Linked DNA regions of Methanococcus maripaludis. The main gene of each other region encodes a partner of the protein of the gene in region 2 in a complex. Links are inferred from orthologs where the notes say so. Each region holds a gene or a part of one and is shown on either strand. Other genes may lie near its edges.

Region 1 (5,473 bases), 510 kb from region 2 along the record:
TTTAAGGGAAATTATTACGATGATTAAAATTATATCAAAACTTGAAAAAGTTGGAGATATGGCTTCAAGAATTGCAAAAATAACCATTAATTCAGAACAGAACATTCTCAGATCAAAAAACGGGAGTATTTTAACAATTATGGATGAAATTCTTGAAAACATGCTAAAAAATTCAATTTTGTCATTTGGAAATCGGGATTTGGAACTTGCAAAAAAAACATACCGTGAAGATAGTAAAATTGACGAACTATACAAAGTACTTTGCAGGGATATGACACTTAAAATGATTGAGAATCCAAAAATAATTAGTGAAGCTACCGATTTCTTGGTTGTTGGAACATACCTTGAACGGGTTGGAAATTTGTGTGGAAGTATTGGTGATAGAGTTGCATTTATGATTACCGGAGAACGCTTAAAAGAAGAAGAATTTGATAAATTATTGAATAAAACTACAAAAAAGTTGGAAAATTAATCATTATATTTTTCATCAACTACAATTCGTACAGGAACGAACGGTATTTTAAGTTCTTTTGATTCAAGCCTTTTATCAACCATTATCAAATCATTTAATTTTTCCTGAATATTTTTTGAAATTTTTTTAACGATGTATGAAGGCGCTGCTGCAGTATAAAGGTACGGCTTTTTACCAAGACCTTCTTTATCCATTTTTTCTCGTGAAACATATCCTGTATTATACATATCGAGTATCGATTCACGAACTGTTGACGGATATATTCCAGTTCCACCTGCAATTTCATCAACTGTACTTTTATTGTACTTCCTTAAATATATGTAGATTTTTGCTCGAACTTCGCTTGACATTAAATTTGCAAGGTTTTCGATTAATTTTTGGTCTACATTTTCTATGCTATTCACTATATCGCCCCACTCTCAACTGTATATTGAAAATTTAACCCAATATAAAATAGCCATTTAAAGCTCCCCCACTTCAAAAGACCTAATTATATATTTCATAAACGTGCAATATAAAGTTTTTGTAAGGCCAACTAACATTGAAAAAACATTTTTGATCAAATCTGCCTTAATGTCGTTTAGTACTAGACATTACAACAGAATTAAAAAAAGAAAAAGTTAAATTTCGGAAAATACTTCGTCAAGAGCCGAAATCATTGCATCTATGTGCTCCTTTTCAACTATTAGCGGAGGTAAAAACCTTAAAACGGTATCAGAAGTACAGTTTATTAAAAATCCTTTTTCAAACATTTTTGAAACTATGTCTGACCCGTTGAACGTTAATTCAACTCCAACCATTAATCCTAAGGACCTTACTTCTTTTACGAATTCATATTTTTCTTCCAGTGTTTTTAAGCTGTTTTTGAAGTATTCACCCATTTCAACAGCATTATCTAAAAGTTCTGAAATTACATCGAGTGCAGCTGCTGATGAAGCACATGCTAAAGGATTTCCACCAAAGGTAGTTCCGTGACTTCCGGGAGTAAATGCGCTTGCAATTTCGCTTTTTGCGACCATTGCACCTATTGGAAATCCGCCACCAAGACCTTTTGCAAGTGTTACAATATCAGGAATTACTCCGTATTGTTCGTATGCAAATACAGTTCCAGTTCTTCCCATTCCACACTGAACTTCATCAAAAATTAAAACGATATTGTTTTCATCACATAGTTTTCGAACTGCTTTTAGATATTCTTTATCTGCAGGGTGAATTCCACCCTCCCCCTGAACAGGTTCAATCATTATTGCAGAAGTTTTTTCGGAAATTCCCGCTTTTAATGCTTCGATATCGTTAAATGGAATGTATTTAAAACCTGTTGGCAGTGGTTCAAATCCTTCCTGATATTTTGCTTTAGGAGTTGCAGTAATTGTAGTAAGGGTTCTTCCGTGGAAAGCATGTTCCATTGTAATAATTTCTCCTTCCTTACCGTTTGCTTTAGCATATTTTCTTGCAAGCTTTATTGCAGCCTCATTTGCTTCTGCACCGCTGTTACAGAAAAATGCTTTATCAAGTCCGCTTAACTTCACGAGTTTTTTTGCTAACTCGATTTGTGGAACATTGTAGTATATGTTTGAAACGTGAATTAGAGTTTCTGCCTGATTTTTAATAGCTTCAACAACTTTAGGGTGGCAGTGCCCAACGTTATTTACCCCAATTCCTGCAAGAAAATCAAGATATTCTTTTCCATCAGTATCAAACACGCTCATTCCATTTCCTTTTACAAGAACTACTGGAACTCGGCCGTATGTGTTTATAACATATTTTTTTTCATCTGAAATAATCTGTTCTTTTTCTAAAGTACTCATACTAACCACCAAGTCATTCAAAATCAGTCATGTGATTAAATAAATCATGATTCAAAATTATTTAATAGTATCAAGTTTAAAAATATATTGTTTTTTAAAATAAGTTTTGTATTTTTTCCAAAAACGGGATTTAAAGAAAGCATTAAGAGGATTAAAATGGAGTTTGATTTAATCAATATATGTGGATATTTGACAATTATAAACACGATAATCCTCGCAATCTTATTTTTCACAATTGTAAAATTGTTAAAAATTGTAAAAAGTAACTTTGAATATTCAAGGAGTTTAACCTGCCCAGAAGACCGGATTGAAGTATTAAATGACGAAAAATACTATTATTATGTTTTAAACAAAATCAAATATGCTAAAAAAGAAATTAACATTATCATGTTTTCGATATACTTAAATCCAAAGATTTCCGAATTAATTGATGAACTCACAAACGCAAGAAAACGAGGGGTAATGGTTCGTGTAATTCTTGAAGAAGAAGTCGGATCAAATATTTTAGCCCAGAGCAAACTTTCAAGCCAGCATATTCTGGTAAAATTCCATGATTCTAAAAAAACACATAATAAATTAATGATAGTTGATGATACAGTTATTGTTGGAAGCCATAACTGGACTGATAAAGCCCTTTTTGAAAATAAAGAATCAGCAATTGCAGTATCTAATGAAGACGTTCTTAAAATTGAAAAAGAATATTTTGAGTCACTTTGGGGGTCTATCGAATGAAAATAGCTATTTTTTCCAAACTAACTATTAAAGAAGACGAAATAAGAAAAAAACTGGAAAATTTTGATGTCGATATATTTCCGCCAATAAAACGTGGGGATTTAACGTCTGAAAAAATCTTTGATTATGATATAATCGGAATAATCGATGGTTGCTTCCTGCAAAGTACTGCTGTTGCTCATCGGGAAATTTTAAAGGTTATTGAAAATAATATTACAGTATTTGGTGCAGGTTCAATGGGCGCATTAAGAGCTTCAGAACTTGATACATGCGGCATGATTGGAGTTGGCTCGGTTTATAATTTATATAAAAACGGAATAATCACAGATGATGACGAAGTTGCAGTTACATTTGATGATAATTTAAATCAGATCACATTTTCGATGATCAGCTTTAGAGAAATGATCAATAATGCATTGAATGAAAAAATAATCGATGAAAATGATTTAAAACGATTGATTACTTCGGGAAAAGAATTATATTACCCACTTAGAACATTTGAAAATGTTATTGAAAAATCAGGAATTTCTGGAGAAAAACGGGAAGTTTTGGAAAAATTTTTAAAAAATCAGCCAGATATAAAAAGAAACGATGCCTTTGAAATGCTCGAAGAAATTATAAAATATATTGAAAAACAGTAATGATTTAAAACAGTTTTTTAATAGATTACATAAAAAAATCTGGTGAAGTCATGAAACGGGAACTCAAAGTAAAACCCATTGAAAACGGAACTGTTATCGACCATATCAGTGGATCAAAAGCACTGAAAGTCTATAAAATACTAAATATCGAAGAAAAACTCCCAATAACACTTGCACTAAACGTGCCGTCAAAAAAAGGCGTTACAAAAGATATTTTAAAAATTGAAGGGCTTGAACTCTCAAAAGACGATGTAAACAAAATTGCGTTAATTTCACCAGATGCAACGATAAACATCATAAAAGAAGGAAAAGTCATAAAAAAATTTAAAGTAGACATTCCAAAAAGAATTGACGGAATAATCAAATGCACCAATCCAAACTGCATCACGAATAAAGAAAATATCGAAAGCAGATTCTCAATCGAACAGAAAAACACGTTAAAAATCAGGTGCGAATACTGCGAAAAATTCATTAATTCAATTATAATCTCAAAATAAACCCTAGTTTTTTTATATTTTCAGTAACTATTATCATGAGAACTGTTGGTGATTTTTATGAAATTACACGAATACGAAGCAAAGGAAATTTTTAAAGAAAATAATATCCCTATTCCAAAAAATAAACTTGTATGTGGAAAAGTTGAAAGCATCGACTATCCTGTTGTCATAAAAGCGCAAGTTTTAGTTGGTGGAAGAGGTAAAGCTGGCGGAATCTTATTTGCAGATAATGTCGATGATGCAAACGAAAAAATTGAATCATTAATTGGAAACACGGTAAAAGGAGAACTTGTTGAAAAAGTACTCCTTGAAGAGCAGATAAAAATTGCAAAAGAGTATTATGTTGGCGTTGTTGTTAATAGAAACGAAAAAAACAATGTTGTTATATTTTCAACAGAAGGCGGAGTAGATATCGAAGAAGTATCTTCGAAAACTCCCGAAAAAATAATAAAATTATCATTAAACCCTGAAAAAGAATTTTTACCATACCTTGCAAGAGGTATGCTTAAAAAAGCAGGCATTCCAAGCCAGGAAATTCCAAAAGTAGCAGATGTATTATGCAAAGTTTATAAAGCATTCAAAGACATGGATGGAATTTTAGCCGAAATAAACCCGCTTGTATTTACTGAAGATGGAAAAATCATTGCTGCTGATGCGGTTTTGAATATTGACGACGATGCATACTTTAGACATAACTACGAGAAATTTGAAGAATTTAATAAACAGGAAAAATCCGAATTTGCATATGTTGAACTTGATGGAGACATTGCAGTTATTGGAAACGGTGCAGGACTCACCCTTGCAAGCATGGACATTGTAAAAGAATTTGGCGGAAACCCTGCATGTTTCTTAGATGTTGGCGGTGGTTCAAATAGGGAAACTGTAAAAAAAGCACTTTTAAAAGCAACATCCCGGAAAAACGTTAAAGGGGCATTCATAAACATTCTTGGCGGAATTACAAGGTGTGATGAAGTTTCGATGGGAATTGTAGATGTTTTAAAAGAAAATCCAAATCTTAAGTTTGCTGTTAGGATGATGGGAACAAATGAAGAAGAAGGAAGAAAAATATTATCTGAAAACGGAATAAGCTTCGAAAGCTCGATGGAAGGGGCTGCAAAAGCACTTACTGGATTAATAAATAGTTAAACGTGATTTTCAATGTTTAACATCCGAAAGAAAAAGCAGGAAACCGTTTCAAGAGATAAATATGAAGATATTAAAAAAATATATATTGAATCTAAAAAGTCATATATTGCACTTGAAGCAAAATACAGGCATGAAATTTACGTAAATAGCCAGTTAAAAAATGAAATAAGTCAAAAA
Region 2 (5,832 bases):
CTGAAGGAAGAACTCCAAAACCTGCAAAAGAAAGTTTAATCGCGCTTGCAAAACACAACGCTACAATGGCAATTTATTTGGGAACAGGAATGATAGAAAAAGTATGTAAGGAGCTAATTGAAGGTGGATATCCGGAAAACACTGCGGTTTCAGTGGTATATCATGCATCATGGCCTGACGAGAAAAAAATTACTGGAACACTAAAAGACATATCTGAAAAAGTAAAAGGCGAAGGAATTACAAAAACAGCACTTATAATCGTTGGAAATGTAACAAATCCTGACAGTTATGATTATTCAAAACTTTACGACAAAGACTTTGAACACGAATTTAGAAAACCTAAAAATTAAAGATTTAATTCTTCTATTTTTTCCATTAAAATTTTTAAATCAGTTTTTTTTGCAACGTTCTGCTCATTACCTATTAATTCAGTTAATTTTATTTTTAATTCTTCAATATTTTCCGATTCTTCAATTAATTCTCTTATATATTCCATATTTTGAACATAAGGCGCAGTTTCCATTACTAATTCTCTATTTTCCATCATTTTCACCTTTTGTTTTTTTATCGTATCTTTCATTAATTGCAATTTCTGAAACAATTGTTGTAATTTCTCTTTCAAGGTGTTCTGTCCTTAAATATGATTTGTAAACTAAGAAAAACAGAATTATAATTCCAAAATACACTAAAACGTCAATACCTCTTCCTACACCCAGACTGTTTGCAATTTTTCCAAGAAAATTTGGAAAACTTACCATTAACATTACAAAAATCCATCCTAAAATCCATATAACTGCAGTAAATGGTGAAATAGCACTTTTTTTAGCCTGGACTGCAACTTTTAAAATAACAATTAATCCAACGATAATCCCGATAATTTGAACAGGTTCCATCAACACACCTCGTCTGCATATATACTTTACACCATAATTTTATATATATTTAATTTATAACTAATGAAAAATGTCGGTGGTTTTAATGAGGCATTTAATTTCGATGAGAGACATCGGCCGGGAAGAAATTCTGAATATTTTAGACGAATCCGAAAGAATGGAAGCTATTTTAAATGAAAAAGGTCACTGTGATTTTTTAAATGGGAGAATACTCGCAACTCTTTTTTACGAACCATCAACAAGGACAAGACTTTCTTTTGAAACTGCAATGAAAAGGCTTGGTGGAAACGTTATTGGTTTTACGGATATTTCAAATACTTCTGTAACAAAGGGCGAATCTTTAGCCGACACTATCAAAGTAATCAGTGGTTACAGTGATTTGATTGCAATAAGGCACCCGTCAGAAGGAGCTGCAAGGCTTTCAAGTGAAAATTCAAAAGTTCCAGTTATAAATGCTGGAGATGGATCAAATCAGCACCCAACGCAAACACTTCTTGATTTATACACGATTAAAAGAGAAGTTGGACACATTGAAAATTTAAAAATCGCATTTATAGGGGACTTAAAGTATGGAAGAACTGTCCACTCCTTATGTCAAGCATTATCCTTATTCAAAGGTGTAGAAATAAAATTAATTTCTCCAGACGAACTTAAAATGCCAAGAGAAGTAATTGAAGATATCGCTGGAAAAATAAAACTTTCAGAAATGGCTGATGTCGATATTGACGATGTTGATGTTGTTTACATGACAAGGATTCAGAAAGAAAGGTTTGTCGATGTTAATGAATACTACAAGGTAAAAGGAATATATCGACTTTCAAAAGAGCACATCGGGGAGAAAAACGTGGTTATCATGCACCCTCTTCCAAGGGTAGATGAAATCGATTCTGAAGTTGACAACATCCCTCAAGCAAGGTACTTTAAACAGTCATTTTATGGAGTTCCTGTCAGAATGGCGATTTTAAAGCTTTTATTTGAAGATTCAATAAAATAATTAAATTATTATTCTTATTTAACCTATTTTAAAATGCAGTTAATTTTTTATACTATCATATCAATCACATATTATACTCGCATACTCTCTCAAAAAACTTATTATATAAGGAAAAACTTCGATTTTTTTTTAAAAATAAACACAAATAAGGTGTAAACATGGCAATTTGGCAAGGAGCAAGCAGAAGACTCTCAACAGGAGCTAAAGTTTGGAGAGCTGCAAAAAAACATAAAAGAGAAATGGGAAGACCTGCAGCAGAAACACAAGTTTCAGAAGTAATCAAAAGAAAAATTGTAAGATGCAGAGGCGCAAACTTAAAAGTTAAGTTGGAAAAAACAAACTATGCAAACGTCTTTGATCAAGCAAACAAAGTTTGTAAAAAAGTTGCAGTAACAAATGTTATCGACAACAAAGCAAACAAACACTACATCAGAAGAAATGTTATGACAAAAGGCGCAATCATCGAAACAGAAATGGGTAAAGCAAAAGTTACCTCAAGACCTGGACAAGATGGTGTTGTAAACGCTGTTTTATTAACAGAATAATTCTCTTTTTTTATTTTAAAAAAAATTAAAATTTTAATTTTCAAATTTATTTTTGTTTTACTTTAGCTCTTTTAATCATCGAAAATTTTTTTCCACCGCATTCGCAGGTTAAATCTTCGATTCTTTTTACATTATTTCCCACTTCATGGATTTTTTTACAATTCATGCATTGGTAGTATCTTAAAGTTGGTTTTAATTCTCCAGTGTATATTTTTTCAGAATTAACTTCTATTTTTTTCAAATTTTTACCAACAAGTCTTGCCAAAAATGTAGTGTTTCCAATAATTTCGGTTCCTTCATAGAAATTAAATCCAGGAATCAATTCGTAAATTAAAAAGTTCATATTGTTGATTGATTTTTGAAGTTCAATGTATTCTTCTACAGGCTTGTGAGAGAATGCAAGATACAATATTCCGTTATCTCCGAGTGCTTCGATGCCCCTTGACATGAAAAGCACTGCGCCGTTTAGTGTATATGGTGGATCGGTAAATATTGTATCAAATTTATTTACAAATTCACTTGGAAGTTCATTTTTAAAGTCCCATTTTACAGTTCTAATGTTTAAATTCTCTTTTTTAGAAACTTCTGAAATTAATTTCAAAAGTCTATCATCAATATCTAAAACAACAACTTCACTGCAAAGCCCTGTCATCGCAGTTGGAATTGATGCAAGGTCATCGTCACCTACAAATAAAACTCTTTTTCCTTCCAAATCTCCCCTATCCGCCATTATTGCAGCTCTTGCAGTGGCGGTTTCAGGCGTTGCAAAAGACTGGTCAATCATTGTGTTTACTTGCGGTCTTAATTTAGCGTAAGTTTTGTGCTTTTTCAATATCTTTTCAAATTTTTCATCAAACACGATATTTCGCCCACTGCATACTGGACATTTCATGTCAGATTTAAGCTTAAGTCCAAGTTCATTTTCAACAAAATCAATACCTTTTTTTGAAAGCACAGCTCCTTTATCATCTCTTTTTAAGAGCGATTCTCTTTCAAGAATTGATCTAACTTTAGATACAATTGGGAGGGGCAGTTTTACATACTGACCAATCTTTTTTGTTGAAATTGGCTGATTTCTATATATGCATCTTAAAATATCTTCAACAGCTCTTTCCCCTTCTGAAACTTTCACGTTTTTTGCAATACGCTTCAAAAATGATTTTTTAGCGTCAATTTTTAAGTTTTCCGTTTTTTTACCCATGCTTCCGATAATCTTCATGAATCCACCAGTTTATATTACAATAAAATAATAGTATCTTATTATTAAAAATAACATATTAAAAAATAACACATAAAACCGTATATTCAAATTAATAAATTAATATTCCCAAAATAAAAACGTGCCAAGGGGGTGATTCGAACACCCGACAACTGGATCTTCAGTCCAGCGTTCTCCCAGGCTGAACTACCTTGGCAATTTCCAGTTAAATCCACAATTAAGCATATCTTTTATGATATAAATACTTTACTACGAAAGGTTTATATATCAGAATGTTGATTGTTATTGTGCGGTCAAGTAGTATGACAGCGAGCCTCCTTAGCTCAGTAGGTAGCAGCGACGGACTGTTAATCCGTAGGTCGCAGGTTCGAGCCCTGCAGGAGGCGCCATTTTTTCTAACAAATTATTCACTCTCAAGACCGGGTACGGGCCCGTAGCTCAGGCTGGTTAGAGTGCTCGGCTCATAACCGAGTGGTCATGGGTTCAAATCCCATCGGGCCCATATATTTGAAACAAGCTCCAGTGGTGTAGTCCGGCCAATCATCCGGCCCTTTCGAGGCCGGGACTCGGGTTCAAATCCCGGCTGGAGCATTTTATTTTAAGTGCAGGGGTTGTCGAGCCTGGCCAAAGATGCAGGACTTAGAATCCTGTCCAGTAGTGGTTCCAGGGTTCAAATCCCTGCCCCTGCATTATAGTAATATTAAAAAACGATATTGTGGCCGTGGTAGGGTAGTGGCTATCCTGAGGGACTGTGGATCCCTCGACCCGGGTTCGATTCCCGGTCTCGGCCCCATTTTTTATTTTAGGAAAATATATTTGTTAATTTAAATATATAATTGATTATACAAATTTTTAAACAATGATTTACTATCCGTATTAACCACAATTTATAAAAAACGGTGAATTTATGAAAATAATCGGGATACTCGGCATTCAGGGCGACATTGAAGAACACGAAGATGCAGTTAAAAAAATAAACTGCATCCCTAAACGGATAAGAACGGTAGATGATTTAGAAGGAATAGACGCATTAATAATTCCCGGCGGAGAAAGTACCACAATTGGAAAATTGATGGTAAGTTATGGATTTATCGATAAAATTAGAAATTTAAAAATCCCGATACTTGGAACTTGTGCAGGAATGGTTCTTTTATCTAAAGGAACTGGAAAAGAGCAGCCATTACTTGAAATGTTGAATGTGACGATAAAAAGAAATGCATACGGTAGTCAAAAAGATAGTTTTGAAAAAGAAATAGATTTAGGCGGAAAAAAAATAAATGCAGTATTTATTCGAGCACCCCAAGTTGGGGAGATTCTCTCAAAAGACGTTGAAATCATTTCAAAAGACGATGAAAATATTGTAGGAATAAAAGAAGGAAACATAATGGCAATATCATTTCACCCGGAACTTTCAGATGACGGGGTTATTGCATATGAATACTTTTTGAAAAATATTGTAGAAAAAAAATAAATTAATAATTCATATTCATTTTTCTTTTTTTAATGAGTTCTGCTATTTCTGAACTTACATAAGGATTTGAACTCGTTTCAAAGGTTTTTAATTCATCAAATAAATAATCAGGTATTTTATCGATTCCTTTTATTTTAAAGAATTTTATCAGGAAGAGTTTAGAATCGTCATTTGATGTTTTAAGATACTCAATAATTTGTTTGCTGACCTTTTCAAGCATTTCAAGGTTATCCTCAAAGTTGCATGAGTAAATTACTTCAAGAGCTTTTTTAAAGATTATCCATTTTTTATCGTCACTTATTAATTCTAAAACTTTTTTAGAAATTTCAGGATGCTCTGTGCATTTAACATTTAATTTTACCATGCTGGCAAGCGTTTCTAACGCTTCAACCTGTATTTGCGGTTCATTTTCATCGAGAAGTTTTGAAATAAGTGGTAAGTATTCTTCAAAATTTTCAGCATTTAAAACTGATTCTTCAAACCAAGAAGTTTTTTTAGTTATTATCACTTTTAAACATTCAAGTCCCTTATACGCTAATAACGGGTATTTCTCATTGAAAATTATTTTGAAAATGTTATTAAGTACTGATTTTTTGTATTTTCCAAGTTCGTACATTAAATTAGTATCACCGGATTTTAAATTGGCTTTAAAAATATCCAGTAAAATTATCGTAATAATTAGTGAATTTCTTTCAGAGTTAAGGATGCTA

What was found. Proteins that work in one complex are often made in the same cells at the same time.
Region 1: the proteins of pyrB (region 2) and pyrI are in contact, whole or in part, in a crystal structure (PDB 2BE9), measured with the Sulfolobus acidocaldarius proteins. The link is inferred for Methanococcus maripaludis from one-to-one orthologs. Residues at the interface, in WP_011278411.1 of Sulfolobus acidocaldarius: Asn83, Leu84, Ala85, Asp86, Arg89, Lys103, Tyr104, Asp105, Gly106, Ala107, Arg109, Phe110, Glu113, His127, Arg169, Glu192; in WP_011278410.1 of Sulfolobus acidocaldarius: Asn115, Tyr117, Cys118, Ile119, Asn122, Asp123, Val124, Glu125, Ala126, Arg141, Glu143, Tyr144, Cys145, Glu146, Ile148.

What each region holds. Positions count from the first base shown.
Region 1 is NZ_CP026606.1:1,590,161-1,595,633, reverse strand. The notes cover bases 2,642-5,426. They hold pyrI (aspartate carbamoyltransferase regulatory subunit), read left to right. Parts: upstream 2,642-3,703; coding sequence 3,704-4,150; downstream 4,151-5,426. Other genes in these bases: MMJJ_RS08635 (hypothetical protein), read left to right, coding at 5,309-5,426; sucC (ADP-forming succinate--CoA ligase subunit beta), read left to right, coding at 4,208-5,296; MMJJ_RS08650 (TfuA-like protein), read left to right, coding at 3,009-3,653; MMJJ_RS08655 (phospholipase D-like domain-containing protein), read left to right, coding at 2,642-3,012. In the rest of the region: phosphate signaling complex protein PhoU, read left to right, coding at 1-472; MMJJ_RS08665 (helix-turn-helix domain-containing protein), read right to left, coding at 469-876; MMJJ_RS08660 (acetylornithine transaminase), read right to left, coding at 1,093-2,280; more of MMJJ_RS08655, read left to right, coding at 2,437-2,641; more of MMJJ_RS08635, read left to right, coding at 5,427-5,473. UniProt on the Methanocaldococcus jannaschii protein: Involved in allosteric regulation of aspartate carbamoyltransferase.
Region 2 is NZ_CP026606.1:1,083,535-1,089,366, forward strand. Bases 145-2,932 are described here. They hold pyrB (aspartate carbamoyltransferase), read left to right. Parts: upstream 145-978; coding sequence 979-1,887; downstream 1,888-2,932. Other genes in these bases: cobM (precorrin-4 C(11)-methyltransferase), read left to right, coding at 145-350; MMJJ_RS05815 (hypothetical protein), read right to left, coding at 347-544; MMJJ_RS05820 (DUF2304 domain-containing protein), read right to left, coding at 534-893; MMJJ_RS05830 (30S ribosomal protein S8e), read left to right, coding at 2,046-2,432; MMJJ_RS05835 (bis-aminopropyl spermidine synthase family protein), read right to left, coding at 2,479-2,932. Outside these bases: more of cobM, read left to right, coding at 1-144; more of MMJJ_RS05835, read right to left, coding at 2,933-3,651; pyridoxal 5'-phosphate synthase glutaminase subunit PdxT, read left to right, coding at 4,559-5,122; MMJJ_RS05875 (hypothetical protein), read right to left, coding at 5,124-5,832. UniProt on the Methanocaldococcus jannaschii protein: Catalyzes the condensation of carbamoyl phosphate and aspartate to form carbamoyl aspartate and inorganic phosphate, the committed step in the de novo pyrimidine nucleotide biosynthesis pathway.